DNA from 3 places in the Mesorhizobium sp. ISC11 genome. Region 3 is predicted to be linked to each of the others. Evidence: predicted binding sites of a transcription regulator. Region 3 holds the regulator's gene; each other region holds the start of a gene.
What was found. The regulator PhoB, encoded in region 3, activates phosphate uptake and scavenging genes when phosphate is short. The targets are predictions, from matches to a motif close to TGTCATNNANCTGTCAT.

Region 1: a site for PhoB is predicted at 8,561-8,577, ahead of RPF88_RS18310 (ceramide glucosyltransferase). Genes of this name have one in related genera too.
Region 2: a site for PhoB is predicted at 2,213-2,229, ahead of ugpB (sn-glycerol-3-phosphate ABC transporter substrate-binding protein UgpB). Genes of this name have one in related genera too.

Annotation. Positions count from the first base shown of each region.
Region 1 is NZ_JAVSPW010000001.1:3,739,858-3,749,878, reverse strand. Features, by position in the region: gene ppk2 (polyphosphate kinase 2) at 1-384, opposite strand, end outside; gene RPF88_RS18350 (sensor histidine kinase) at 506-1,771, shown strand; gene phoU (phosphate signaling complex protein PhoU) at 1,884-2,609, shown strand; gene RPF88_RS18340 (magnesium and cobalt transport protein CorA) at 2,700-3,710, shown strand; gene RPF88_RS18335 (GcrA family cell cycle regulator) at 3,865-4,383, opposite strand; gene RPF88_RS18330 (aspartate aminotransferase family protein) at 4,742-5,941, shown strand; gene argF (ornithine carbamoyltransferase) at 5,959-6,870, shown strand; gene RPF88_RS18320 (Hsp33 family molecular chaperone) at 7,005-8,012, shown strand; gene apaG (Co2+/Mg2+ efflux protein ApaG) at 8,060-8,452, opposite strand; gene RPF88_RS18310 (ceramide glucosyltransferase) at 8,686-9,837, shown strand; gene RPF88_RS18305 (O-succinylhomoserine sulfhydrylase) at 9,845-10,021, opposite strand, start outside.
Region 2 is NZ_JAVSPW010000001.1:5,782,487-5,792,507, reverse strand. Features, by position in the region: gene ugpA (sn-glycerol-3-phosphate ABC transporter permease UgpA) at 1-680, opposite strand, end outside; gene ugpB (sn-glycerol-3-phosphate ABC transporter substrate-binding protein UgpB) at 839-2,149, opposite strand; gene RPF88_RS27995 (EAL domain-containing protein) at 2,511-4,943, shown strand; gene tlpA (thiol:disulfide interchange protein TlpA) at 4,945-5,634, opposite strand; gene argH (argininosuccinate lyase) at 5,670-7,070, shown strand; gene RPF88_RS27980 (lipoprotein) at 7,222-7,428, shown strand; gene lysA (diaminopimelate decarboxylase) at 7,491-8,759, shown strand; gene RPF88_RS27970 (threonine/serine dehydratase) at 8,799-9,740, shown strand; gene RPF88_RS27965 (TIGR02302 family protein) at 9,979-10,021, shown strand, end outside.
Region 3 is NZ_JAVSPW010000001.1:5,644,442-5,654,462, reverse strand. Features, by position in the region: gene RPF88_RS27325 (ATP-binding cassette domain-containing protein) at 82-882, opposite strand; gene RPF88_RS27320 (sugar ABC transporter permease) at 894-2,246, opposite strand; gene xylF (D-xylose ABC transporter substrate-binding protein) at 2,389-3,429, opposite strand; gene RPF88_RS27310 (ROK family protein) at 3,700-4,947, shown strand; gene phoB (phosphate regulon transcriptional regulator PhoB) at 4,964-5,653, opposite strand; gene phoU (phosphate signaling complex protein PhoU) at 5,670-6,377, opposite strand; gene pstB (phosphate ABC transporter ATP-binding protein PstB) at 6,404-7,222, opposite strand; gene pstA (phosphate ABC transporter permease PstA) at 7,240-8,556, opposite strand; gene pstC (phosphate ABC transporter permease subunit PstC) at 8,553-10,019, opposite strand.

The sequences.
Region 1 (10,021 bases), 1.9 Mb from region 3:
CCATTGCCCCAGTTCGGTCGGGGTCGGCTTGGTCAGCGCCACGTTGCGTGCCGTGCGCGGATTGAGGTACTGGCGCACCACGAAGATCGTGCCGCCCTTGCCGGCAGCGTCGCGGCCCTCGAACAGCGCCATCACCCGTTTGCCGGTCGACTGCAGCCAGGCCTGCGCCTTGACCAGCTCGATCTGCAGCTTCTCGAGCGTCTCGTCATACTCATCACTTTTCATCTTCTTGTCGTAGGGATAGCCGCCGGCAGTCAGCTTGTTGTCCTCGACCCAGTCGGGAAGCACGGGGCTTTCGATGTCGAACTCCCGCTCCTTGCCGCCGATCCTGATCTTCAGCGGCCCCGAAGTTGGTGCGGCGGGACTTTCCTTGGCTTTTTTCATCGAGACGAACCCTTTCCAGCTTCCGGACTCATGCTATGGGGAGCCTCCGGAACGGTCTAGTGGAAGTTTTTCCGCCACCGTGGACCGGGTGCGAAGGCATGGGGTGCGGGCCCGCGGGCAGATGGCTGACCTGGACACAGAGCAGAGAGGCATCACGCAAACCATGGCCGCACGGCTGTGGAACAGCCGCTGGCTGCTTGCGGCCGGCGTCGTCGCGGTCGTCGCCGTTTATGCCTTGGCCGGGATTTCAGCCTATGTCGTCCTTGCGGCGCTGCTGTTGCTGTTTGCAGCGGCAATACTGCCGGCCGCCGGCGCGCGCCAATCCACTGGCAGCGGAGCCGCCATCGAGGCCACCGGCCTGCAGAGGCTCTCGGGTGAATATCTGGCCGCCGCCGTCGCCGATCCGCTGATCATCTTCGACCGGGCTGCCACCATCGTCCATGCCAACGCCGCCGCCTTCGCCGCTTTCGGCGGCATCGCGCCAGGCATGTCGCTGTCGCTGAAATTCCGGGCGCCGGAAATGCAGGCTCTGCTGGATGGCGTGCTATCGGGCGATGTCGCCTCCGATATCGTCGACTATACGGAGAAGCTGCCGGTCGAACGGGCTTACCGGGTGAGCGTGTCCTCGGTCGGTCATGCCACCGATCTCTATGTGCTGGTGTTCAAGGACCAGAGCGAAGCACGCAGGATCGACCGCATGCGCGCCGACTTCATCGCCAATGCCAGCCACGAACTGCGCACCCCACTTGCCTCCATCGCCGGCTTTATCGAAACGCTGCGCGGGCCAGCCCGCAACGACGCGGCGGCGCGCGACCAGTTTCTGCAGATCATGCAGAGCCAGACCGGCCGCATGGCGCGTCTGATCGACGATTTGTTGTCGCTGTCGCGGCTCGAGATGAAACCCTATCTGAAGCCGGGAACCGAGGTGGACCTGCGCCAGACCGTCGACAGCGTCATCGACTCGCTCGGACCGCTGGCCAGCGAAAACGCCGTTGCCATCGAGCGGCGCTACGCCGATGGACCGCTTCATGTGCCTGGCGATCGCGATGAGCTTTTCCAGGTTTTCGAGAACCTCCTGGAAAACGCCTGCAAATACGGGCAGTCGGGTGGGCGCGTGGTTGTATCCATAGCGCATAGCGATGCCGGATCAGAGCCGGGCATCGACGTGACGATCAGGGACTTTGGCCCTGGCATTCCCGAGGAGCACATTCCGCGCATTACCGAGCGCTTCTATCGCGTCGATGTCGAGACCAGCCGGACCCAGAAAGGCACCGGCCTCGGCCTGTCGATCGTCAAGCATATACTGACGCGCCACAACGCCCGGCTTTCGATCAAGTCCGAAGTCGGCAACGGCGCGGCATTCTCGGTTCATTTGCCGGCGCACTGATATCGCCCTAATTCAAGGGCACTGTTTCTTTTTTCTGTCATCCGGCTAGCGTATCAGCGGGGATTCGAGGAAACGACTCAAAATCAAAACACCCCGTGGGAAGGCATTTGCCATGCAGTCCGTGCACATCGTCAGCGCTTATGACGAGGAGTTGAAATATCTGTCGAAGCGCATCGCCGCGATGGGTGGCCATGCCGAGCGCATGGTCGAACAGGCGGTCACCGCTCTCGTCAATGCCGACCCGGGCCTTGCCCAGAAGGTCATCCGCGACGATACCGTACTGGACGAGGGCCAGCGCGAAATCGACGACAAGGCGATCATCATCATTGCCAAGCGTCAGCCGATGGCGGCGGATTTGCGCGAGATCGTCGGGACCATCCGCATCTCCGCCGACCTCGAACGGGTTGGCGATCTCGCCAAGAACGTTGCCAAGCGGGTGGTCGCCGTCACCGACGGACGCCAGCCGACCAGCCTGTTCCGCGGCCTCGAGGCTCTGTCCAACCTGGCGTTGACCCAGCTCAAGGAAGTGCTCGACGTCTACGCGTCCCGTTCGGTGGAGAAGATCGGCTTCGTGCGCGATCGTGACGACCAGATCGACGCCATGTACACATCGCTGTTTCGCGAATTGCTGACCTACATGATGGAAGACCCGCGTAACATCACCCCCTGCACGCATCTGCTGTTTTGCGCCAAGAACATCGAGCGTATCGGTGATCACGCCACCAACATAGCCGAGACCATCTATTACATCGTCACCGGCGATCAGTTGCCGGCTGAGCGGCCCAAGGGCGACAAGACCGACAAAATCAGCCTTTCCGAGACGCAGCCGGTGAAGTGAACGCCGCCTCTCGAACCCTCACCCGATTTACGATAAGCTTTCCGGGCCTTGCCTCTATCCTCGTCCGTGGATTTGCTCCGGGAGGTCGTGATGGAAAATGTTCGGAACCTGACCCCGGCGCCTGCGCCGATATCCGGCATTATCGCTTGCGGCGTTTACACGGCGGGGCGCCGCATCGCCGACATTCCCATCGAGGAAGCCGGCGAATGGGCAAAAAAATCCGGTCATGTCGTCTGGATCGGCCTGTTGGAGCCCGACCGTAACCTGTTGCTGCGCGTCCAGGCGCAGTTTCACCTGCATGAGCTGGCGATCGAGGATGCCGAGCACCCGCACCAGCGGCCGAAGATCGAGCAATATGGCGACGCCTTGTTCATCGTCGCCCGCACCGCGCAGCTGATCGAGGGCCGGGTCACCTTCGGCGAGACCCATTTGTTCGTCGGCTCAGGCTACATCGTCAGCGTCAGGCACGGTCCCTCGACGTCCTATGCCGCCGTTCGTCAGCACTGGGAAAGCTGCCCGCACTCGCTGGCCAAGGGCGAGGATTTCGTCCTCTATGCCATTCTCGATTTCATCGTCGACAATTACATGCCGGTGCTCGAGCAGATCGAGGACGAGGTCGAGGCGATCGAGGACAAGGTTCTGCTGAAGCCGATGACCGCTCCCGACATAGAGCGGCTCTATATGCTGCGCCGCGATCTCCTGCGCCTGCGCAATGCCGCGCTTCCGCTGGTCGAAGTCTGCCGAAGGCTGACCAGCGCCGAGCTGCCGCAGATCCACACCGCCATGCATCCGCTGTTCCGCGACGTCACCGATCACATCCGCACCGTTCAGGAGAAGATCGACAGCCTGCGCGAGGTGCTGGCATTCGCTTTCGAGGCGAGCTTGCTGGTCGGCCAGAGTCAGGAAACGGCCAACACCAAGAAGCTCGCCTCCTGGGCCGCAATCCTGGCGGTGCCGACGGCGCTCGCCGGCATTTACGGCATGAACTTCAGCGACATGCCGGAACTGAAGATGGAATACGGCTATCCGGTGGTTCTGGCCACGATCGCGCTGATCTGCGCGTTTCTGTATTGGCGGTTCAGGAAGAATGGCTGGTTGTGAAGTAGGGCAGTAGGGCAGTAGGGCAGTAGGGCAGTAGGGCAGTAGGGCAGTAGGGCAGTAGGGCAGTAGGGCAGTAGGGTGGCATTTCGTGAGCGCGACTTTCCGCGCACATACTGCCCTACTGCCTTACTCCCTTACTCCCCTACTCCCTTATCTACCTGCTCCGCCGCCGCTCCGATGCCGGCTGGAATGCCACGCGGGCGTGGTACTTGCAGTAGGGACCGGTTTCGGCGGCATCGTTGCCGCAGAAATGGAAGTCCTCTGAAAGCGGATCGCCGTTCGGCCATTTGCAGGTCCGCTCGGTCAGTTCGACCAGCTGCAGATGCCGCGAGATCGGCAGCACGACATTTTCGACCGGGCGGATGTAATGGCGTGCCACGGGTTCGGCGTCGAACTGCGTCTGCAAAGCGGTCGCGCCGACCGATGTCGTGACATGGCGTGCCGTGGTTGCGGCGCGTGATACCGATTTCTGGACGGTCGATCCTTGCGCTGCCTTCTTCTGGCGTGCCGGCGTGGCGGTCGAGCGACCGCGGCCCGACAGTTTCAGCCGATGCACCTTCCCGATGACCGCATTGCGGCTGACCCCTCCAAGCTGCGCAGCAATCTGGCTTGCGCTCAGACCCTCCGACCACAGTTTTCTCAAGAGTTCTACCCGCTCGTCAGTCCAGTTCATGAGACCGCGCTCCTCTAAGCGTGCGGCAATCGGAATCCTTCTCCCGACCCGGCAACATTTGCCAGGGCAGACACCACATATATCTGGTGATTAGGTCCGCCGCACGAAATCTAGCTATTTCTCGACTACAACTACTCTATGCGCTGACTCGGTGACAAGAGTCCCAAGTGCAACACGAATCGGTTTTTTCGGTTTTCCCCAACTTGCCCGGTCGCTTATGAGCCGGCGTCCCGTTGGGGGGCTTGCCGCGCGCCACTACGCGACGTTTTCGTTGACTTCATGGCCGAAAAACAGGATAAGCCGCACAGGCCGCCGCTTTGGCGGCTTTTTTGATTTTCCGGTACCGGAGACGCATATAATGAGCGGTTCGGCGCTTTACGAGACCTTTGCTCGCGCACCCCTGGCCTTCGACCACGGGGAAGGCACATGGCTGATTACCGACAAGGGCGAGCGATATCTCGATTTCGCCGGCGGCATCGCCGTCAATTCGCTGGGCCACAGCCATCCGCACCTGGTCGCCGCACTCACCGAGCAGGCAGCCAAGCTGTGGCATGTCTCCAACCTCTACGAGATCCCCGGGCAGAGCCGGCTTGGCGAACGGCTGGCCGACGCCACCTTCGCCGACAAGGTGTTCTTCACCAATTCCGGCGCCGAGGCGCTGGAATGCGCGATCAAGACGGCGCGGCGCTACCATTTCGTCAAAGGCCATCCCGAGCGCTTCCGCATCATCACCTTCGAAGGCGCCTTCCACGGCCGCACGCTGGCGACCATCGCGGCTGGCGGCCAGTACAAGTATCTCGAGGGCTTCGGCCCCAAGGTCGAGGGTTTCGACCAGGTCGGCTTCGACGACATTGACGCCGCCGAAAAGGCGATCACGCCGGAGACGGCCGCGATCCTGATCGAGCCGGTGCAGGGCGAGGGCGGTATCCGCCCGGTGCCGACGCAGTCGCTGAAGCGGCTCAGGCAATTGTGCGAGCAGCACGGCCTGCTGTTGATCTACGACGAGGTCCAGTGCGGCATCGGCCGCACCGGCAAGCTGTTCGCACATGAATGGTCGGGTGTAACGCCCGACATCATGGCGATTGCCAAGGGTATCGGCGGCGGCTTCCCGATGGGCGCCTGCCTTGCCACGGATGAAGCGGCGGTCGGCATGACCGCCGGCGTGCATGGCACCACGTTCGGCGGCAACCCGCTTGCCATGGCGGTCGGCAACGCCGTGCTCGATGTCGTGCTGGAAGACGGCTTCCTCGAAGATGTCCAGCGCAAGGCGCTGCTGATGAAGCAGGGTCTGGCGTCGGTCGCCGACGAGTTTCCCGAAATCATCGAGGACATCAGGGGTGCCGGGCTGATGCTCGGCCTCAAATGCGCCATGCCCAACACCAAGGTGAACATGGCCTTGCGCGACCAGCACCTGTTGACGGTTCCGGCCGGCGACAACGTCATTCGCCTGTTGCCGCCGCTCACCGTCACCGACGCCGAGATCCATGACGCGCTCAACCGCATCCGCGCCGGCGCCAAGGGCCTGGCGGAGGCGATCGCTTCCGCCGCGGCGAAGTAATCCCGGAATCATTGCTGATGTCAGTTCGCCATTTCACCGATCTTTCCACCGTTTCCGAAGGCGACCTGCGCTTGATGCTGGACGACGCGGTGGTGCGAAAGGCGCGGCTCAAGGCCGGCGAGCGCACCAAACCGCTCGAAGGCAAGGTGCTGGCGATGATCTTCGACAAGCCGTCGACGCGCACGCGCGTCTCCTTCGACGTCGGCATGCGGCAGCTCGGCGGCGAGACCATCATGCTGACCGGCACCGAGATGCAGCTCGGCCGTTCCGAGACCATCGCCGACACCGCCAAGGTGCTGTCGCGCTATGTCGATGCGATCATGATCCGCACCACCTCGCATGAGCGGCTGCTGGAATTGACCGAGAACGCCACCGTGCCGGTGATCAACGGACTGACCGACGATACCCATCCCTGCCAGCTGATGGCCGATATCATGACCTTCGAGGAACATCGCGGTCCGGTAGCCGGCAAGACCATCGCCTGGACCGGCGACGGCAACAATGTGCTGCATTCCCTGCTCGAGGCCTCGGCCCGGTTCCGCTTCAACCTCAACGTCGCCGTTCCCGAAGGCAGCGAGCCGGCGCAGAAGCATATCGATTGGTCGCAGGCGCATGGCGGCAAGCTGCACTTCACCCGCTCGCCCGAGGAAGCCGTCGACCAGGCCGACTGCATCGTCACCGATTGCTGGGTGTCGATGGGCCAGGAGCATCGCGCCCGCGGCCACAATGTGTTCTCGCCCTACCAGGTCAATGCCAAGCTGATGGCGAGAGCCAAGCCGGACGCGCTGTTCATGCATTGCCTGCCGGCGCATCGCGGCGAGGAAGTGACAGACGAGGTTATCGACGGACCGCATTCGGTGGTCTTCGACGAAGCCGAGAACCGGCTCCATGCCCAGAAGGCCGTGCTTGCCTGGTGTCTAGGCGCTTGAAGTGTCTGGGCGCTTGATCCCTGGGAGCTTGATCTGCGGGCGTGTGATGCCTATTTGCGCCGCATCACGCAAATCAAGCGCGTTTCGACGCATGCGCCCCGGAGGGCGGCATCGCCGCGCCCTGGAGCTTTGTCATGTTGGAAACCTATCAAGTGACTGAACATTACCCCAAACTCGGCGAATTCGGCTATGCCGGCGACGATCACGTCGTGCCGTTCGAGGTCGGCCCTCTCGACGTGCGCGGCCGCACGGTCCAACTCGGGCCGATGCTGGACGCCATCCTCAGCCGCCACGATTATCCCGAGCCGGTCGCCCGCCTGCTGGCGGAGGCCTGTGTGCTGACCGTGCTGCTCGGCACTTCGCTGAAGTTCGAGGGCAAGTTCATCCTGCAGACCCGCACCGACGGACCCGTCGACATGCTGGTTGCGGATTTTTCCACGCCCTCGGCGCTGCGCGCCTATGCGCGTTTCGATGCCGACCGGCTGGAAGCGCTGGTCGCGGCGGGCGAAACCTCCCAGCAGACGCTGCTCGGCAGTGGCGTGCTGGCGCTGACCATCGACCAGGGCGCCCATACGCAACGCTATCAGGGTATCGTCCAGCTCGATGGCGAGACCCTGGAAGACGCGGCACGCACCTATTTCCGTCAGTCGGAGCAGATCCCGACGGATATCAGGCTGTCGGTGGCCAAGCTTTTGACGCCCGGTCCCGGCGGCGCCCGCGAGCAATGGCGCGCCGGCGGTATCCTGGCGCAGTTCCTGCCGCAGTCGCCCGAGCGCATGCGCGTCCCGGACCTGCCGGGCGGCGATGGCGATCCGCGTGAGGAGATCCACGATCCGGTCGACAATTCCTGGCAGGAGTTGCTGGCTCTGCTCGGCACCATCGAGCCGACCGAACTGATCGACCCGACGATCGGCGCCGAGCGGCTGCTCTACAGGCTGTTCCACGAGCATGGCGTGCGCGTCTTCGGCGGCGTTCCGGTCGCCGACCAGTGCTCGTGCTCCAGGGACAAGATCCGCGGCATCCTCGAGGGTTTTTCCGCCCAGGAGATCAAGGACAGCACCGAAGACGGCGGCATCCACGTCGCCTGCGAATTCTGTTCGAAGCAATATGATTTCGACCCGGCGGAATTCGCGGCCCAGTAGAGTAGAAACCACGCCTCACCGGTCGCTCCGCGGCCGGTGAGGCGAAATCAATTCACCGTCCGCCGCGTCCCCGGCAAGTCCAGCGAAAACGCCGGAATGGCGATGTCGAACGTCTCGCCCCGCTTGTTGCGCATCGTGTAATGCCCGACCATGATGCCGGACGGTGTCGAGAGCGGGCAACCGGATGTGTACTGGTAGCTGTCGCCGGGATTGAGTTCGGGCTGGTCGCCGACCACGCCGGGGCCGCGCACTTCCTCGACCCGGCCGGTGCCGTCGGTGATGTGCCAATAGCGCGACAGAAGCTGCACGAAATCGTCCGACTGATTGTCGATCGTTATCTGATAGCCCCAGACATAGCGGTTCTCAGAGGGATCCGAACGGTCCTCCAGATAGAACGGCCTGACCTGCACTTCGATGTTGCGCGTGACGGCGCTATACATAAGCGGCTCCAAAAAACGGTTCCAGCGGAACTTTCGGCGCTCCGTGCGGTTAGGTCAACCGATCGAAGCCTCCTCTGGCCGGCCTCGCGGGCAGGTGCCGACAAAGAATGTCATTTAAGTGACATATGACAATGGTGGTGTGCGCGGACTGGTGACGCGCGACTCGGGCGCTCTGCTGAACTGTTGAAACCGGCCATCTTGCGGACCGGTTTTCCTGGAGTGACCGGATCTCGATGCAACTCACTCTCATAGCCGCCACGCTTTCGACCGTCCTCATCCTCTCGAATCTCGCCAGCATCGTGCTCGCCGCGTCGCGTCTGAGACGGCGTCGCACCATTGCGCCGCCGGCCGGCAAGCCGCGGCCGGTGTCGATCGTCGTGCCGTCGCGCGGCGTCGAGCCGTTCACGCAGGAGACGCTGGAGCGCGCCTTCTCGCTCGACTGGCCGCGCTATGAGCTGATTTTCTGCGTCGCCCATGCCGACGATCCGGTGGTCAAATTGATAAACAGGACGATCGTCCGGTTTCCGAAAGTGCCGGCCCGGCTGCTTGTCGGCGACGACCGCATCAGCGCCAATCCGAAACTCAACAATTGCGTCAAGGGCTGGGAAGCGGCGCGGCACGACTGGGTCGTCCTGGCCGATTCCAACGTGCTGATGCCGAGGGACTACATCCAGCACCTGATGGCTGCCTGGCGGCCCGGCACCGGCCTTGTCTGCTCGACGCCGATCGGTTCGCGGCCGGCCGGCTTCTGGGCCGAGGTCGAATGCGCTTTCCTCAACACGCTGCAGGCGCGCTGGCAATATGCCGGCGAGGCGCTCGGCCTCGGCTTTGCCCAGGGCAAGAGCATGCTCTGGAACAAGCCGATGCTCGATGCCAATGGCGGCATCCGCGCGCTGGCCGCCGAGATCGCCGAGGATGCCGCTGCGACCAAGCTGGTGAACAGTCTCGGCCTGCGCGTCAATCTCGTCGCCGCCCCCTTCGAGCAGCCGCTTGGCCGGCGCTCGTTTGACGACATCTGGTCGCGTCAGGCCCGTTGGGCGCGCCTGCGCCGCGTCACTTTCCCGCTGTTCTTCGCACCCGAAATCCTGACCGGCGCCGTGGTGCCGCTGGTGCTTGCGCTGATTGCAGCGGCAAGCGCCGGCTTCAGCCTCTGGGCAATCGCCCTTGCCGTGCTGGCGGCCTTCTATCTTCCGGAGTGCGCCCTGGCCTGGTCCAAGGGCTGGTACCTGTCGCCACGCATGGTCGCCGCGATCATGGCGCGCGACCTGATCCTGCCGGCGATGTGGGGGCGCGGCTGGCTCGGCGGCGCCGTCGACTGGCGCGGCAATGCGATGACCATCGGCACCAAGACGGCCGAGCTGGAAGAGACGCCGTCCAGCGCCTGAAGGCCTCCTACCTGGCCTTCAGCGCCTGCGCGATGTCCTCGAGCAGATCGTCGGTATCCTCCAGGCCAACCGACAGCCTGAGCGTGCCCGGCCCGATGCCGAGCTCGGCGCGCGCCTCGTCGCTGAGATTTTTGTGCGTCGTCGTCGCCGGGTGGGTGATCAGGCTCTTGGCGTCACCGAGATT
Region 2 (10,021 bases), 140 kb from region 3:
AAGGTCGTCGGCGCAAGCAGCGGGAAGACGATGGTCCAGAATCGCTTGGTCTCGCCGGCGCCGTCCATGGCCGCCGCCTCGATCAAGGCTTTCGGCACCGCCTGCAGGCCGGCGACGAAGAACAGGAAATTGTAGCTGATCTGCTTCCAGGCAGCGGCGGACACCAGCAGGATCATGGCGTGGGTGCCATTGAGCAGTGGATCCCAGGCGATGCCGAAACTCCTCAGCATGTAGGCCAGCGACCCGATCGAAGGGTTGAAGAGGAATAGCCACAGCATACCGGCAATCGCCGGCGCCACCGCGTAGGGCCAGATCAAGAGCGTGCGGTAGAGACCTTTGCCGCGCACCACCTTCTCTGCCATGACCGCCAGCAGGAGCGCCACGCACATGGCGACGATAGCGGTCGCAAGGGAAAACACCACCGTGACCTTGATCGAGTTCAGGTAGGCCGGATCGGCAAGCACTTTCCTGAAATTGGCGAACCAGACGAACTTGGTCCTCAGCCCGAACGGATCCTGCCTGAGCATGGATTGGTAGAACGCCTGACCGGCCGGCCAGTAGAAAAAAACGAGCGTGATGGCCAGTTGCGGCGCCACAAGCAGGTAGGGAAGGACCTTGTTGGGGAACACGACGCGAGGGGTCACGGAGCCACTCCGAGGTGATGAGGCGGGCGGCACCATGCGGCACCCCTCTCCGCCAAGATGGCTTTGATGAGCGTCTCGGACTGGGCATCATCGACCATTGGCGAAATCGCAAGGCACGGCAAAACTCCCCTCACCGAGGGGAGATGCCCGGCGGGACAGGTAGGTGCGCCGTAGAGCAAGGACCTGCGCTCGCTCTAATTCCCCAGCGCTTCCTTGATCGCGGCATTGCCACGCGTAACCGCATTGTCGAGCGCCTGCTGCGCGGTCTGCTGGCCGGCGAGCATCTTCTCGAACTCCTCGTTCTGGATATCGCGCACCTGCGGCAGATTCGGCAGACGTACGCCCTTGGAATTGTCGGTCGGCGTCTTACCCGTCATCTGCAGGATCGGGGTCTCGCGGCCGACATTCTTGTCATAGAAACCGGACTTCTTGGTCGCTTCATAAGCCGCCAGCGTTACCGGCAGATAACCCGACTTCTGGTGCAGGTATTCTTGCACCTCGGTCTTCGACAGGTAGGCGAAGAAGGCCGCGACGCCCTTGTATTCCTCATCGGATTTGTCCGCGAAAACCCACAGGCTGGCGCCACCCGGCGTCGTGTTCTGCGGCGCACCCTTGGCGTCGCTGTCATACGGCAATTGGCCAATGCCGTAATTCATGCCGGACTTGACGATATCGCCAAGTCCGCCGGACGATTCGGTCATGATCCCGCATTCGCCCGCAAGGAAGATCTGCTTGGCTTCGGAGGTGCGGCCGCCATATTTGAAGGTGCCGTCCTTGGCGAGGTCCGCCAGCGCCTGGAAATGGTTGACGAAAATCGGCGCGTTGATCTTGAGCTCGACATCGCCGCCGGCCAGACCGTTCTGCTGGGTGGCCCATGACACGTCATTCCAGGCCGCGAAATTCTCCAGATGTATCCAGGTCAGCCAGGTCGAGGTGTAGCCGCAGGCGGCCGCGCCGCTCGCCTTGATCTTCTTGGCGTCTTCCCACACTTCATTCCAGGTCTTGGGTGGGCTATCGACGTCGAGACCAGCCTTCTTGAAGATATCCTTGTTGTAATAAAGGATCGGCGAGGAGGAGTTGTAGGGGAAGGAGAGCATGGTGCCGTCCGGCTTCGAATAATAGCCGACTATGCCTGGCAGATACTGGCTCTTGTCGAAGGTCATTCCAGCGCTGGTCAACACATCGGCTGCGGGCTTGATGGCACCTTCGGCCGCCATCATCACGCCGGTGCCGACGTCGAACACCTGGATGATGTCTGGCGCCTGGCCCGCGCGGTAGGCGGCAATGCCGGCATTCAGCGTCTCGGGATACGTGCCTTTGAACACCGGAACGAGCTCATAGTCGCTCTGGCTGGCATTGAAATCTTTGGAGATCTTGTCGACGACTTCGGCATTGGCGCCAGTCATGGCGTGCCACCAACTGATCTGCGTGACGGCAAAAGCGGAGGTTGAGGAAAGCGTCATAAAGGTAGCGGCAACACCGGCCGCGAAGCCGAAGGACTTCATGTTTCATCTCCCGTTTGTCATTGGCGAAAGGGGGCACTCCCGCGAAGGCAATATGTGTCGCTCATGACAATCAGACAACGGTTTTGTTGCAGATCGACGAACTTCACCCTTTACCTGACGCAACGCTCGCCTCCGCTTGGAGGCATGGGAAGCGATGCGGTTAGCCGGCTTAGCGCGACGACAAGCGCGCCAGGAAGCACCGTCGGGACCGTCAAGCTGGCTTTCGGCGTGTCAGCCCTGATTGCAGCCGCAGCAACCCGAAGAGACACGCCAAGGTTGCAGCCGACTTTATCGATCCCTCAACGGCAACGCGCTACTCAATCCTGCTGCCCTGTTTATTTCCAAAGCTCAGGTGAAATAAATGCTGACGGTCTACAATTGTATCGTCAACGAACATGATCTGAGACTGGTCGCACTCGCCGCGTTGATCTGCGGAATTTCCTGCTTCTCTGCTGTCAACCTGCTTCAGCACATAAGCCGTTCCACAGATCGGAACCGGCTTGCCTGGCTGATGATCGCGGCCACTTCGACCGGCTTTGGCATCTGGGCAACGCACTTCATCGCCATGCTCGCATTCACACCGGGCATACCCAGTGCTTATGATCCGGCACTCTCCGTGCTTTCGCTCGCTGCTTCGGTCACTTTGACGGCAGCCGGCATGTGGATCGCCACCTTGCGGGATGAGTTCGACTATCATCTCGTCGGCGGCGCCGTGCTGGGCGGCGGTATCGCAGCCATGCACTACATCGGCATGGCGGCGTTCGAGGTTCAGGGCCGTATCGAGTGGAACCTGTTGCTTGTCGCCGTTTCCCTGCTGGCCGGCGTAACGCTCGCGGCGCTGGCGCTGCGTGTCGTGCAGCGCCGCCCCTCCTTGAAGGCGACATCCGGCGGCGCGGTGCTGCTGACGCTGGCGATCTGCACCCTGCATTTCATCGGGATGGGTGCCGTCTCGATCTTCCCCGATCCCTCGATCGTCATATCCGAATACACGATCGAGCCGACCTCGCAGGCTTTCGCGGCCGCCGCCGCCACACTGGTGATCCTAGTTCTGTCGGCATCGGCGCTGTGGATCGATTTGCGCTTCCGTCGCCAGAAGCTCGAGGTCGACCGCATGCACGGCCTGGCCAATGCCGCCGTGGAGGGGCTGATCGTCTGCGACGGCAACCGCATCATCAGTGCCAATGACAGCATTGCGGCACTGACGGGCAAAGCAACAGCGACCCTGAACGGAATGCAGCTTGGCGATCTCTTCGGATCCGATATGTCGGGCTTCGGCGAACAGCCGCAGGAGGCCGAATTGAGCGGTCGCGATGGCACGAGCATTCCTGTCGAGCTGATCGCCAGGAGCATCGACTACTGTGGCAAACCGCACAACGTGGTCGCGGTCCGCGACATTCGCGAGCGCAAGAAGGCGGAACAGGAGATCCTGCGGCTTGCCCATTTCGATCCATTGACCGGACTGGCCAATCGCCGCAGCTTTTCCGGCCGGCTGGAGACGGAAATCGCTGCGATGGTCCGGACCAGGAAAGGCGGCCAGCTTGCGCTTCTGCTGCTTGATCTCGACCGGTTCAAGGAGGTCAACGACCTGTATGGGCACGGCGCAGGCGACGCCATGCTGCAGAAGGTTGCGCAGTGCGCGACCGGTATCCTTCGTCCAGGGCAGATGGTGGCGCGGCTGGGCGGCGATGAGTTCGCCATCATCGCGCCGAACCTGGCCGACCCGTTGGAGGCGGGCCGTATCGCCAACGCCGTGCTGACCGCCATGCGCGAGGAAAACCGGCTCTCGGTCGGCGGCGGCCTTGTGTCGGCAAGCATCGGCATTGCGCTGTATCCGTCGGATGCCGAAAACCAGGCCAGCCTGATAAGCCACGCCGATACGGCACTCTACCGGGCCAAGACCGAAGGCAAGGACACTTACCGTTATTTCGAAGCATCGATGGGGGCCGAGGCCCGCGACAAGCGCGTCATGGAGCACGAACTGCGCCAGGCGGTCGCACGCCAGGAGTTCTATCTCGTCTACCAGCCGCAGAAAGAGATCAGCAGCGGAAAGATGGTCGGCTTCGAAGCGTTGGTCCGCTGGCGGCATCCGACGCGCGGCGACGTGTCGCCGGCCATATTCATCCCGGTGGCCGAAGACAGCGGCGCCATTGGCCAGATTGGCGAATGGGTGCTGACGGCTGCCTGCGAGGAAGCCGCCCGCTGGGAAAATCCGCTGACAGTGGCCGTCAACGTTTCGGCGGTGCAGCTCCACAACACGAATTTCAGCCGCAAGGTCCACGAAACATTGCTGAATTCCGGCCTGGCGCCCGGCAGGCTCGAGCTTGAGATCACTGAGACGGCGCTTGTCAAGGACATGCCGCGGGCGCTGGCCACCTTGCGGCAGGTCAAGGCGCTGGGCGTGCGCGTGGCCATGGACGATTTTGGAACCGGCTATTCCTCGCTCTCCAACCTCCGCGCCTTCCCCTTCGACAAGATCAAGATCGATGGCTCCTTCATCAAGTCGGTCGACAAGAACGGCCAGGTCGCGGCGATCGTGCGCGCCGTCCTGGGACTTGGACGTGGTCTCGGCCTGCCGGTTCTGGCGGAGGGGGTCGAGACGCTCGGCGAACTGAAATTCCTGGACGCCGAAGCCTGCGAGATCGGCCAGGGCTATTATATCGGCAGGCCAGCTCTCATCGAAGAATTCGGCGATCTGACCGGTGTCGTCACACCCGCTGTCGGCAGCAAACCCGCTACCTTGCGCGACAGAAGCGTTCTGGCCTTCGCACCGGCACCTGCGCTAGCCACACGCTAGACTAGAGGCTCTCGGGCTTGAGTGCCGTCTCGACCAGCCGCCTGGCGTCCGGCCCCGACCATTCGGCCGGGCCGTTCATATGGGCGATCAGGCAGCCCTCGCCGTCGACCAGCATGGTGACAGGAAGGCCTAGCGCCAAGCCGCGCTTCTTGAGGTCGTTGAACAGCGCCATCGTCGAATCCCGGTAATAGCCAAGCGTCGCGACGCCGGTATCGCTGAGGAACTTCTTCGGCTTCACATCGTCGCCGGCATCGACATTGACGGCGATCACTTGAAAGGCGTCGCTGCCCTTTTCCTTCTGCAGCGCATCGAGCGCCGGCATTTCGGCACGGCACGGCGCGCACCATGTCGCCCACAGATTGAGCAGCACCGTCTTGCCGGCATGATCGGCAATCGTCATCGGCTTGCCGTCCGGACCGTTGAAGGCAAGGCTCTTCAGGGATTGTGGCGGATCGGCCGGCAAAAGTGCCGCGACCTCACCGGTGGCCGAAGCCGCGACCTTCTTGGCGCGGTCGCTCTTGGCCGCGCAGGCCACGTCGTCCTTGCTCTCACCCACGGCAGCTTGTGCCGGTGCATTGTTGCCAGACCGGCTCTCGCTGACATATACCGCGACCGCGCCCGCCAGCGCGCCCGCCACCAAGGCGGCGAGGATCAGGCGCGGGGCCGGGAAGAATCTACTACCGTCTGCCATTTTCTCAAAACTGCTCCGAAGCACGGGTTATAGCCATGAGCGATAAGAAAACCAGCAACCAGATGTGGGGCGGACGTTTTGCCTCGGGTCCGGCCGCCATCATGGAAGCGATCAACGCGTCTATCTCCTTCGACCGCAAACTCTATGCGCAGGACATCAAAGGCTCGATCGCCCATAGCGAGATGCTGGCGCAAACGGGCATTATTTCGACGGCCGATCAAGAAAAAATCGCTGACGGGCTGAACACGATCCTGAGAGAGATCGAGGCCGGCAGCTTCGAGTTCTCGACGCGGCTCGAAGACATCCACATGAACATCGAGGCGCGCCTTGCCGATCTGATCGGCCCGGCGGCCGGCCGCCTGCACACCGCCCGCTCGCGCAACGACCAGGTCGCGGTCGATTTGCGGCTCTGGGTCAAGGAGGAGTGCTTTCGCGTCGCCGAGGCGTTGAAGGGGTTGATTGAGGCGCTGCTGGAGCGGGCCGAGGAGCATGCGGCGACCGTGATGCCGGGCTTCACGCATATGCAGGCGGCCCAGCCGGTGACCTTCGGCCATCACTGCATGGCCTATGTCGAGATGTTTTCGCGCGACCTGTCGCGTGTCCGCGATGCGATCGAACGCATGGACGAAAGCCCGCTCGGTGCCGCCGCACTTGCCGGCACCAGCTTCCCGATCGACCGCCACCGGACCGCCAAGGGGCTCGGCTTCCGCGAGCCGATGCGCAATTCGCTCGACAGCGTCTCGGATCGCGATTTCGCGCTCGAGTTCCTTGCCATGGCCGCGATCTGCGCCACGCATCTGTCGCGGCTGGCCGAAGAGATCATCATCTGGTCGACGCCGCAATTCGGCTTCGTCAGGCTGTCGGACTCGTTTTCCACCGGCTCGTCGATCATGCCGCAGAAGAAGAATCCCGATGCCGCCGAACTGGTGCGCGGCAAGACCGGCCGCGTCACCGGCCATCTGGTCGGCCTGCTGACGGTGATGAAGGGCATGCCTTTGACCTATGGCAAGGACATGCAGGAAGACAAGGAATCGGTATTCGACGCCGCCGAGACGCTCGACCTGATGCTGGCGGCGATGACCGGCATGGTCTCGGACATGACGGTCAACGCAGCCGCGATGAAGAAGGCCGCCGGCTCCGGCCACGCGACAGCAACCGACCTTGCCGACTGGCTGGTGCGCACGCTCGGCCTGCCGTTCCGAGAGGCGCATCATGTCACCGGCCGGGCGGTGGCGCTGGCCGAAGACAAGAAGGTGGGGCTGGAGAAGCTTTCGCTGGAGGATCTGCAGTCGATCGATCCCGGCATCACGGCCGACATATTCTCAGTGCTGGCGGTGCAGAACTCGGTCAAGAGCCGCACCAGTTTCGGCGGCACCGCGCCGTCGGAAGTGAGGAAGCAGATCCGCGGCTGGAAAAAGCGACTGGCGAAAGCGTAATGCCGGATGTTGCGCCAGCAATATCCCGGACATGCGACCAGCAATATCCGGACGTTGCGCCAGATATTGCGACGAGCAATATCTCGGGGTGCAATGCGCCTAGAACTCGGCTAAAAGCGGCGGCTGACAAACGTTTCGGACGGATGGATCGATGACCGGAAGCAGGATTTTGGTGACGCTGACGCTGCTGGTGGCGATCGCGGCCGTCTCGGCCTGCGGCAGGAGGGGCGGTCTCGACACGCCCTATGAGGCGGCCGTGCAGGCGCGCAAGGATGCCTCGAAGGCCCATCAGCCCGTGCCGCCGGAGCCGGAAAAACCGGTCAAGGACAAGAAGTTCATCCTCGACCCGCTGATCTAGGCCGACGAGAGCGGGGCCTTCCAACCCGATCTCATCTTGCCGCAACTTCCGGAACCACTCCCGTGAACCATTTCGACTACCGCGACGGCGTGCTCCATGCCGAGGACGTGGCGATACCAGATATCGCCGCACAGGTCGGCACGCCATTCTACTGCTACTCGACGGCCACCCTGACCAGGCACTACCGGGTGTTTGCCCAGTCCTTTGCCGGGCTCGACACGCTGGTCTGCTACGCCATGAAGGCCAATTCCAACCAGGCCGTCCTGCGGACGCTGGCGAAGCTCGGCGCCGGCGCCGACGTGGTTTCGGAAGGTGAATTGCGCCGGGCGCTGGCCGCCGGCATTCCGGCCGGCAAGATCCTGTTTTCGGGCGTCGGCAAGACCGCGCGCGAAATGGACTTTGCCCTTGCCGCCGGCATTCTCTGCTTCAACGTCGAGTCCGAGCCTGAACTTGAGCTGTTGTCGGCGCGAGCCGTTGCCCTTGCCAAGGTGGCGCCGATCTCGCTGCGCATCAATCCCGATGTCGACGCCAGGACCCACAAGAAGATCTCCACCGGCAAGGCCGAGAACAAATTCGGCATCCCGTGGCAGCGGGCGCGGCAGGTCTATGCCCGCGCGGCAACGCTTCCCGGCATCAGGATCACCGGCATCGACACCCATATCGGCAGCCAGATCACCGAGCTGCAGCCCTTCGACGACGCCTTCGCCCTGCTTGTCGATCTGGTCGGCGCGCTGCGGGCGGACGGCCATGCCATCGAGCATATCGACCTCGGCGGCGGCCTCGGCATCCCCTATCGCGTCGACAACAACCCGCCGCCGCTGCCCGATGCCTATGCCCAGATCGTCAGGAAGCATGTCACCAAGCTCGGGCTGAAGGTGATGTTCGAGCCGGGCCGGCTGATCGTAGGCAATGCCGGTATCCTCGTCTCGGAAGTGATCTTCGTAAAGGAAGGCGACGCCAAGAACTTCCTCGTCGTCGACGCCGCCATGAACGATCTCATCCGGCCGACGCTCTACGATGCCTTCCACGATATCCGTCCGGTCGTGCAGCCGCCGGCGGACACGCCGCGCATGATGGTCGACGTCGTCGGCCCGGTCTGCGAGACCGGCGATTATATCGGCCTGGACCGCGATCTGCCCAGGCTGAAGGCCGGCGACATGATTGCCGTCTCCACCGCGGGCGCCTATGGCGCGGTGCAGGCCGGCACCTACAACACCCGTCTGCTGGTTCCGGAGGTGCTGGTCGACGGCGACCGGTTCCACGTCGTGCGCCCACGCCTGACCTATGACGACCTGATCGGGCTGGATTCCGTGCCCGACTGGCTTGCATAGAAGCGCCGGAAACACACCGACCCGTCACAGGGAGCAATCATGACGAACGGCATCACCGTCACACGCGAGCGCATTGCCGCGATGGAACCGCGCATCCGCCCCTATATCAGGCACACGCCGGTGCTGCGCGTCGACATGGCCGACTTCGATCGGCAGCCGCTGGCCGTCGACCTGAAGCTCGAATGCCTGCAGCATTCCGGCTCGTTCAAGGCGCGCGGCGCCTTCACCAACCTGCTGGAGCGTGCGGTCCCAAAGGCCGGTGTCGTCGCAGCATCGGGCGGCAACCATGGCGCGGCCGTCGCCTATGCCGCCATGCGGCTTGGCCACAAGGCGACCATCTTCGTTCCCGAAGTGAGCCCGGCGGCCAAGCTGGAACGGATCCGCTCCTATGGCGCCGAGCTGATCGTCGGCGGCGCCCGCTATGCCGAAGCGCTGGCCGCCAGCGAACGGTTCGCCGAGGAGACCGGCGCTTTGCAGATTCACGCCTTCAACCAGAAGGAAACGTTGGTCGGCCAGGGCACGCTTGGGCTCGAAATCGAGGCCGATTTGCCTCGGATCGACACGCTGCTGGTCGCTGTCGGCGGCGGCGGCCTGATCGGCGGCATCGCTGCCTGGTTCGCCGGCCGCATCCGTATCATCGCCGTCGAGCCGGAAGGAGCGCCGACGCTGCATCGCGCCTTCGAGGCCGGACACCCCGTCGACGCGCCGGCCGAGGGCATCGCCGCCGATTCACTGGCGCCAAAGCGCGTCGGCGAAATGATGTTCCCGATCGCCGAGGCCTATGTCGAACGCTCGATCCTGGTCGGCGACGACGACATCGTCGCCGCGCAGAAGGCGCTGTGGAACCGAACCCGCATCATCTCCGAGCCGGGAGGTGCGGCCGCCTTTGCCGCGATCCTGTCGGGCCGCTATGCGCCGGCGCAGGGCGAACGGCTCGCCGTGCTGGTCTGCGGGGCGAATGCGGACCCCGCTACCTTCTAAAGGGCCTGCTGCCTTCTAAAGGGTATGCAGGATGGAACTATAACGGTCCATTTCACGTTTTTTCGAACTGCCTCGCCTTTGCCGTGTTTGCTGGTATTCTTTGAGTCGTGAGGCGTCGGGCTATCTGCCCGCTCCACAGCATGATCCCGAAACATGGAATCCCTTTCGGAACAGATCATGCTCAAAGGGATAGGGCCGCATCCCGGTTTCGGGATGCCATAGGCTCAAGGAAGGGCCGATGACGCAACGACCCACCTTCAGCAGCGATCGCGGCCTCGCCG
Region 3 (10,021 bases):
GCCCTGCCAACACAATGCCAAGGCCAAGCCATCCCTACGGCTGGCATATCACGTGTCCGGCAACCGCGATCTGGCTTGATCTCAGGCCGCGATCTTCAGCGCGCCCGGTCCGGGAATGGCGCCTGGCGGGCATTTGCCCAGAATGATCATGCCCAGCACCTCGTCCTGGGTGACATCAGTGGTGCGGGCGGTGCCGACCACCTGGCCGTTCTTCATGACGCAGACCCGGTCGGCAAGCTCGAACACATCGTGGATGTCGTGGCTGATCAGGAAGATGCCGATGCCGTCGGACTTCAGCTGCTTGACCAGTTCGCCGACCTGCGTCGTTTCCTGCGGACCAAGTGCGGCCGTCGGCTCGTCCATGATCAGGATGCGGGCGTTGAACAGGATCGCACGCGCGATCGCCACCGATTGCCGCTGGCCGCCCGACAGCTTGATCACCGGCTCCTTGAAACGCTGGAACCGGGGATTGAGCCGACCCATCACCTTGCGCGCCTCGGCCTCCATGGCAACGTCGTCGAGCGTGCCCCAGGCGGTCATCAACTCGCGGCCGAGGAACAGATTGGCGGCGGCGTCGACATTGTCGGCCAACGCCAGCGTCTGGTAGATCGTCTCGATGCCGTATTTCTTGGCGTCGCGCGGGTTGGAGATCGATGCCTCCTCGCCGTTGACGAAGATCTGGCCCGAATCGCGCTTGTAGGCGCCGGACAGGATCTTGATCAATGTCGACTTGCCGGCGCCATTATGGCCGAGCAGCGCCACGACCTCGCCGGGGAAAAGATCGATCGAGGTGTCGTCGACGGCGCGGATGCCGCCAAACGCGATCGAGATGTTCCTCATGTCGATCAGCGCGGTGGCTGCAGGAGCAGTCTTGTCAGTCATGGCATGCCCTCCTAGACGCGCTTGCGATAGACGGTGTCGAGCCACACGGCGATCACCAGTACGGCGCCGACGACGATGCTCTGCAGCGGCGAGTCGACACCAAGCAGCACCATGCCGGACTGCAGCGATTGCATCAGCAGGGCGCCGAGCATGGCGCCGATGATCGTTCCCGACCCGCCGGCTAGCGACGTGCCACCGATCACGGCGGCTGCAATGACGAGCAGCTCGTCGAGCGTTCCAAGCACGTTGGTGGCCGAATTCTGCCGGGCCGAGGAGATCGCCGCGGCAATCGTGGCCAGCACGCCCATGATCATGAACACCTTCATGGTGATCCAGCGCGTGTTGATGCCGGCGAGATTGGCCGCCTCGGGATTGCCGCCGATGGCGAAGACATAGCGGCCGAAACGGGTGCGGTTGGTGATGAAGGTCATGACCAGCCCGACGGCGACCGCCATCAGCACCGGTATGGCGATACCGTGGGCGATGAACAGGCCGCCTTCGGGAACGGTGATGTTGTTGGCGGCCGCATATCTGTTCACGATGCCGATCGGCCAGGGGTAGGAGTTGGCGAGCCAGACCGCACCCATGATGGCGCCGCAGGTGACGACACCGAGCAGCGCCTCGGCCCAGATCGGACGTAGCGGAAAACGGAAACGCTTGCGCTGCACCCGCCCGTTGAAGAGCCCAAACACCACGGCGAGGCAGGCGACGATCCCGACAACCCAGCTCCAGGTTGCGCCGATCGATCCCGCCGGCCCGCCGCCCATCAGCTGAAAGGTGGCGTTAAGCGGCGCCACGGTCTGGCCTGATGTGACCCACCAGGCAGCACCGCGCCAGACCAGCAGGCCGCCCAGCGTCACGATAAAGGCGGGCACTTCGAGATAGGCGATGACGAAGCCTTGAAAGGCGCCGATCAACAGGCCGAGCGCCAGGCCGATGACCAGCGCCAGGACCCAGATCCACGGATTGCCGAGTTCGAGCCCGACAAAACGCACCAGGAAATGCACCTGGGCAAATCCCATCACCATGCCGATCAGGCCCTCGGCGGAACCGACCGACAGGTCGATGTTGCGCATGACGATGACCAGCACCATGCCGCAGGCCATGATGGCGACCGCGGATGTCTGCACCGACAGGTTCCACAGATTGCGCGGCGTGAGAAAGGTGCGGCTGTCGAAATCGAGCGGGTTGACGCCGAGGCGCAGGCTGGAAATGACATGCAGCCCAATCCAGATGACCAGCAGCGCGCCGATCATGCCGAGCATCCGGGTGTCGATCTCGGTCGCCTTCAGGAACCGGGCGACGGCGCCGAGTTCCGACGCGCGCGCCGTATCGGCCTGCGGGTTGGACGTCGTGTCGGTCATGATTTCCTCCCACCGGCTGACCGTCTGACGCGCATGCCGGAGCCCAGCCTAGAAGCTATCCGCATGATGCGGAAACACAATTCTTTGAGAAAACGCCGCGGCTTTTGGGCCGCGGCGTTCAGATATTTCGAAGTGGTCCGGATCAGTTACAGGCCGCGACGGTGCCGGCAGCGACACCCGCGCAGACTTCGTCCTTCTTGATCCAGCCAGCGTCGATGACGACGTTGAGATTGTCCTTGGTGATGGCAACCGGGGTCAGGAACAGCGACTTGACGGTGTTGCCGCCCGGCGTCGTGAAGTCCTTGGCGCCGGCGATGTCGCTTGTCTTCTTGCCGTCGGCCAGTTGCGAGGCGATCTCGGCGGCATTCTTGCCGAGCTCGCGCGCGTCCTTCCACACCGACACGGTTTGCGTGCCGAGGGCGATGCGGTTCAGCGCGGCGTGGTCGCCGTCCTGCCCCGAGACCGGCACGGTGCCGGCCAAGCCTTGAGCCGTCAGCGCCGCGACGACGCCACCGGCAGTGCCGTCATTGGCCGCGACCACCGCGTCGACCTTGTTGTCGTTGGCGGTCAGGAACTGTTCCATGTTCTTCTGGGCATTGGCGGGCAGCCAGCCATCCGTGTAGGCTTCGCCGACATTCTTGATCTTGCCGCTGTCGATGGCTTCCTTGAGCACTTCCATCGAGCCCGAGAACAGGAAGTCGGCATTGGGATCGGCACCGGAGCCCTTGATGAAGACGTAGTTGCCTTCCGGCTTGACCTTGAACACTTCGCGGGCCTGCATACGGCCGACTTCCTTGTTGTCGAAGGTGAGGTAGAAAACGTCCTTGTTCTCGATCAACCGGTCATAGCCGACGACCGGAATGCCTTCGTCCAGCGCCTTCTGCACGGCCGGGCCGATGGCCGAAGCATCCTGCGCCAGGATGATCAGGGAATTGGCGCCCTGCGAGATCAGGCTTTCGACGTCGGTAAGCTGCTTGCCGGGATTGGACTGCGCATCGGCGGAGATGTACTTGTCGCCGGCGGCCTCGATCGCCGTCTTCATGGCGGCCTCGTCGGTCTTCCAGCGTTCCTCCTGGAAGTTGGACCACGAAACGCCGACGACCTTGTCCTTCGCCTGCGCGACAGACGCGAGCGTCAGCGACATGGCGGCACCCGCCAGGATGGCGGCTGTGAATCTTTTCATATTATCCTCCCTGCGCCGCGTATGGCGCGACCAAACTGGCCCGAGGGCCGGCACAGAGGCCCTATTTTTTCGAGCCTCGAAAAAATACTGGGCCAACGCCCGAACGCTGTCAACATCGATTCTGATGGATTTTGATGTCGTCTCGAATTTTTTTTCGGGCCTCGGAATAAATAAATGACACGGCGCGCGGCTTCTGCCAGTATTTGACCGCGTCACCGACAGCGTTCCAGGGCAGGAAGAACCGCGGCGACCGGGAGGATATGAAAGAGCATGTCGGTCGGAATCCGCCACGACGATTTGCGCCGCCGCAACCGCGCGATGGTGATCGCCGCGGTGCGCCGCGCCGGACAGCCGTCGCGCACCGAGATCGCCGCAACCACAAGCCTCAGCCATTCGACGATCTCGGCGATCTCATCCGACCTGATCGTCGAAGGCATCCTGACCGAAAGCAAGCCGAGCGAGGCCGGCTCGCTCAAACGCGGCCGTCCGCAGGTCGGCCTCAGCCTCAATCCGGAAGCGGCCGCGGTAATGACCGTGGTGCTGTCGCTGAACTTCCTCTCGGTCGCCGTCATCGACTATGCCGGCCAGGTAATATCCGAGGAACAGCGTCGGCTCGACACGCTGACGATGTCGCGCGACTCGCTGATCGGTGAGTGCACGGCAATCGTGCGGCGCCGCCTGGAAGATCCCGACCTGGACGTGCGCAGCATCGCTCGTATCGCGCTGGCCGTCCAGGGCATCACCGACACCCGTGCCCGCGCCATGCTGTGGTCGCCGATCACGCCGCACACCGACATCGCCTTCGCCGACATATTCGAAGAGGAGTTCGGCATCCCCGCCATTATGGAGAACGACTGCAACATGATGGCGGTGGCGCTGCGCTGGCGCGACCCCGATCGTTACCGCGACGATTTCATCGCCATCCTCCTGTCGCACGGCATCGGCATGGGGCTGGTGCTGAAGGGCGAATTGTTCACCGGCACCCATTCCTCGGGCGGCGAATTCGGCCACATGATCCATCGGCCGAACGGCGCGCTGTGTCGCTGCGGACGGCGCGGCTGCGTCGAAGCCTATGCCGGCAATTATGCCATCTGGCGCAACGCGCGGCAGATGGGCGAGGATGCAGAGCCCGTCGCCGATGTCAGCGACGCCGACATGCGCGCCCTGGCTGCCGCCGCCCGCGAAAGGGACGGGCCCGAACGGGAAGCCTATCGCAAGGCCGGCGAAGCGCTCGGCTACGGCCTCGGCAGCCTGTTTGCGCTGATCGATCCGGCGCCGGTCGCCATGGTCGGCGTCAGCGCCGCCGCCTTCGACCTGATCGAGCCGGCATTGCGGCAAGCGATTGCCCAGACCGCCGGCGGTCAGCATTCCAAGTCGATTTCCTTCGACACCGAGCCGAACGAACTGCCGCTGATCCGCGAAGGCTGCGCCATGCGGGCGCTGATCTTCGTCGATCAGGAGATTTTTGCGCCGGGCGTGCAGGCGAGATCCGGTCTCGGCGGCAAGAACGTGGCGTGAGTTCAAACGAGGGAGTTCAGTCCTCGCGAATGGCGTAACCCGCCCCACGGATGGTGCGAATGACATCGGGCATGCGGCCGTTGTTGACCGCCTTGCGCAGCCGGCCGACATGCACATCGACCGTGCGTTCGTCGATGTAGATCGTCTCGCCCCAGACATTGTCGAGCAGTTGGCTGCGCGAGAACACGCGGCCTGGATGGCGCATCATGAATTCAAGCAGGCGGAATTCCGTCGGCCCGAGCCGGATTTCGCTCTTCTTGCGATAGACGCGGTGCGACTCGCGATCGAGCACGATATCGCCGACCTTGAGCACGCTGGACAGCACTTCCGGCTTGGCCCGGCGCAGCAGCGCCTTGACCCTGGCCATGAACTCCGGCGTCGAGAAAGGCTTGACCAGATAGTCGTCGGCACCGGTCGAGAGGCCGCGCACGCGGTCGCTTTCCTCGCCTCGCGCGGTCAGCATGATGATCGGCAGCCGCTCGGTCTCGGGACGCATCCTTAGCCGGCGGCAGAGTTCGATACCGGAAACCGCAGGCACCATCCAGTCGAGCACCAGAAGGTCTGGAACGTTCTCCTGCAGCCGGATTTCGGCCTCGTCGCCGCGCGTCACCACCTCGACCTGGTAACCTTCGGATTCGAGATTGTAGCGGAGCAGCACGCCTAGCGGCTCCTCATCCTCCACCACCATGATGCGTGGCGCGATCATCGGCTGGTCACCCCTGTCATGCCGCTGGCGCGGACATTGCCGTCTCGTCCTGCTTCGGACGGTTGGCTGGCAACTGCGTGCCGGTCAAAACATAATAGGCATTTTCGGCGATGTTGGTCACGTGGTCGCCGATCCGCTCGAGGTTCTTGGCGCAAAACAACAGGTGCGTGCACGCCGTGATGTTGCGCGGATCTTCCATCATGTAGGTCAGAAGTTCGCGGAACACCGATGTGTATTTGACGTCGATGCGTTCATCATTGTTTCTGAGCGTGGCAAGCGCTGCCGCGTCAGCGGCGGCATACTCGTCGACGACCCCCTGCACCTGGATCAGCACCAGCTGCGCCATTGCGTCGATCGAATGCGAAAGGTCGTGCGGCGTGACGCTCAGCCCGACAGTGCCGACGCGCTTGGCGATGTTCTTGGCAAGGTCACCGATGCGCTCGAGGTCGCCGGCCATGCGGATCGAACCGACCACCGCACGCAGATCGTTGGCCATCGGCTGGCGCTTGGCGATCAGCGTGATGGCACGATCGTCCAGCTCGCGCTGGCGTGCATCCATGATGGCGTCGTCGGAAACCACCCGCTGCGCCAGCGCATTGTCCGAATTGAGCAAAGCCCTGGTCGAGCCACCGACCATCGAGCGGGCGAGATCGCCCATGTCGCGGATCAGCTGGCTGATCTGCTCCAGATCCTCATCGAAAGATGCGACGGTATGTTCACCCATGATCTTCGTCCCTCATATGCCAGAGATCAGCCGAACCGGCCGGTGATGTAGTCCTGGGTGCGTTTGTCGTCGGGGGTGGTGAACATCTTGTCGGTGGCGCCCTCCTCGACCAGATAGCCAAGATGGAACATCGCGGTGCGCTGCGACACGCGCGCTGCCTGCTGCATCGAATGGGTGACGATGACGATCGTATAGTTCTGACGCAGTTCGTCGATCAGTTCCTCGACGCGAGCGGTGGCGATCGGGTCGAGCGCCGAACACGGTTCGTCCATCAGGATCACCTCGGGCGACACGGCGATGGCGCGTGCAATGCACAGGCGCTGCTGCTGGCCACCGGAAAGACCCGTGCCAGGTTCCTGCAAACGGTCCTTGACCTCGTTCCAGATCGCCGCCTTCTTCAGGCTGGACTCGACGATCTGATCCATGTCGGCCTTGCGCTTGGCCAATCCGTGGATGCGCGGCCCATAGGCGACGTTCTCGTAGATCGACTTTGGGAACGGATTGGGTTTCTGGAACACCATGCCGACGCGCGCCCTGAGTTCGACGACATCGATGTTCTTGTCGTAGATGTCCTCTTCGTCGAGCGTGATCTTGCCGGTTACCCGTGCTGAATCGATGGTGTCGTTCATGCGATTGAGGCAGCGCAGGAAGGTGGACTTGCCGCAGCCGGAGGGGCCGATCAGCGCCGTCACCTGGTTCAGGCGGACGTCGAGATCGACGTCGAACAGCGCCTGCTTCTCGCCGTAGAACACGCCGACCTTGTCGCCGCGCATTTTGATCACTTCGTTCGACTTCATCTTGTCGCCCACTGCGTTTTCAAGGGACTGTTCGGTCATGATGTTCATACCAAAATGCCTTTTTTCTACCAGCGCCGCTCGAACCGACGCCGAAGCACGATCGCGGTGATGTTCATGGCCATGAGGAAGACGAGCAGGATGATGATGGCGCCGGACATGCGCTCGACGAAGGCGCGTTCGGCCTCGTTCGCCCACATATAGATCTGCACCGGCAGCGCGGTAGCCGGATCGAAAGGCGTCGTCGGTGGATCGGCGACGAAGGCGACCATGCCGATCAACAGCAGCGGCGCGGTTTCGCCGAGCGCGCGCGCAAGACCGATGATGGTGCCGGTGAGGATGCCGGGCGCGGCAAGCGGCAGGATGTGCTGGAACACCATCTGCATCTTGGAGGCGCCAAGACCGAGAGCTGCCGAGCGGATCGACGGCGGCACCGCGGCAAGCGCGGCGCGCGTCGCGATGATGATCGTCGGCAGCGTCATCAGCGTCAGCACCAGGCCACCGACGAAAGCGGCGGAGCGCGGCATGCCCAGGAAATTGATAAACACCGCGAGGCCGAGCAAGCCGAAGACGATTGACGGCACTGCGGCCAGATTGTTGATGTTGACCTCGATAAGGTCGGTGAAACGGTTCTTCTTGGCGAATTCCTCCAGATAGATGGAGGCGGCGACGCCGATCGGCAGCGCGAGCAGCAGCACGATCACCATCATATAAAACGAGCCGATGATCGCCACGCCCATGCCCGAGGTTTCCGGGCGGCTGGAGGCGCCGTAGGTGAACAGGCCGCTGTTGAAGTGCTCGGCCATCGCGCCCTCGGCCTTGAGCTTGTTCATCCAGGTGATCTGCTGGTCCGAGACCTTGCGTCGCGCTTCCTCGACACTGAGGTCGATCTGGCCCTTGAAAGCCGAGTCGAGATTGGCGGCGGCGAGGATGTTGACGTCGCGTGTCGTGCCGATCACCGAGGGATCGGCGGCAACGATGTCGCGCAACTGGACGCGGGCGCCTTCCGAAAGGAAGCCCTTGAGCTTCTGGATCATCGGCTTGTCATCAGGAGAAATGCCGAGCTTGGCCACCAGCGCGTTTTCTGCGAGCTTGGGATAATTCGCCTTGATCAGAACGCTCGGATCGGTTGCGCGCTTGCCGGAAGGATCGATCACCTTCTCGTCGAACGTGATCGGCAGCGATACCGTCGTCTGCCAGAAGGCGGTGTAGCCTTTCGAGACGATGGTGATCAGCATGATTGCCAGGAACGCCAGGCCTACGGAAATCGCCACGACGCCATAGATGCGGAAACGGCGTTCGGCGGCGTAACGGGCCTTCAGGCCGATGTCGCGGCGCGGATGGGCCGCCGGCCTGACCATCGTATCCATGGGAATGTCGGTCATTCGTACTGCTCCCGATATTTGCGCACGATGTAGAGCGCGACGATGTTCATCACCAGCGTCAGCGTGAACAGCGTCAGCCCGAGCGCGAAGGCGACCAGCGTCTGCGGCGAATTGAACTCGAGGTCGCCGGTGAGCTGGTTGACGATCTTGACGGTGATGGTCGTCATCGCCTCGAACGGGTTGATGGTGAGGTTGGCGGCGACGCCCGCCGCCAGCACGACAATCATCGTTTCGCCGATGGCGCGCGAGGCAGTCAGCAGGATGGCGCCGACGATGCCGGGCAGTGCAGCCGGCAGGATCACCCGCTTGATCGTCTCGGAGCGGGTCGCGCCGAGGCCGAGCGACCCGTCGCGCATGGCGCGCGGTACCGCGGTTATGATGTCGTCTGAGAGAGAGGAGACGACCGGGATCAGCATGACGCCCATGACCAGGCCAGCGGTGAAGATGCTCTGGCCCTGGATGAACGGCGAGCCGCCGGTCAGCGCCGCGGACAGGTCGCGCAGGAACGGCCCAAGCGTGACGACGGCGAAGATGCCGTAGACGATGGTCGGTATGCCGGCCAGCAGTTCAAGCGCCGGCTTGACCACCGAGCGCACCCTGGGCGTTGCGTATTCGGCCATGTAGACAGCCGACATCAGCCCGACCGGCACCGCAACCAGCAGCGCGACGGCGGCGATATAGAGCGTGCCGGCAAGAAGCGGGATCAGGCCGAACTGGCCCTGGCTGCCGCCCGAACCGGCAGCGGCAAAACGCGGATCCCAGACCGTGCCGAAGAAGAAACTCATCGGCGAGACGCTCTCGAAGAAGGTGATCGTCTGGAACAGCATCGAAAGCACGATGCCGACGGTGGTCAGGATGGCGATGGTGGAGGCGGCAAGCAGCCCCCACAGCATCAGCCGCTCGACATTGTTGCGCGCCCTGGCGCGCGGCTCGATCTGCCTGAGCGCATAGAAGGCGCCGGCGATCGAGGAAGCGAGAATGACAATGGCACCGAACAGGCCGAGCCGGTCCTGGACCTTGTTCGCCTCGACAGCGATCGGGATCATGTAATCCTGTGTGTCGCTCGCCAGTGCCACGCCCTTGGCGGCGAGCAGCGGCTGCAACTCGGCAAAGCTGGCAGGCATTGCGGCCAGTGTGCCAGCATCGAGTTTGCGCAGGCCCCTGGCGAGGCTCTTTACCAGGCTGACATCCAGTGCCTCGCTGGCAACCTTGCTGTCGACGGTACGCTCGGGCAAGGCAGCGTGGATGTGCCGGTCAAGATAGACCGAAGAACCGACGGCCCAGACGGCAAGCAGCAAAAGAGCAGGCAGGACGGCGAGCAGGAAGGCCCACCAGCCGTGATAGTGGGCACGCGAATGCGGCTTGACCTTGCCATTGTCCTGGGCCGCGGCACGCTGCCGGCCGATGAAAAAGGCAACCAGGCCGACGGCAACGACGATGGCCAGTACGAGCAAGGACGACATGG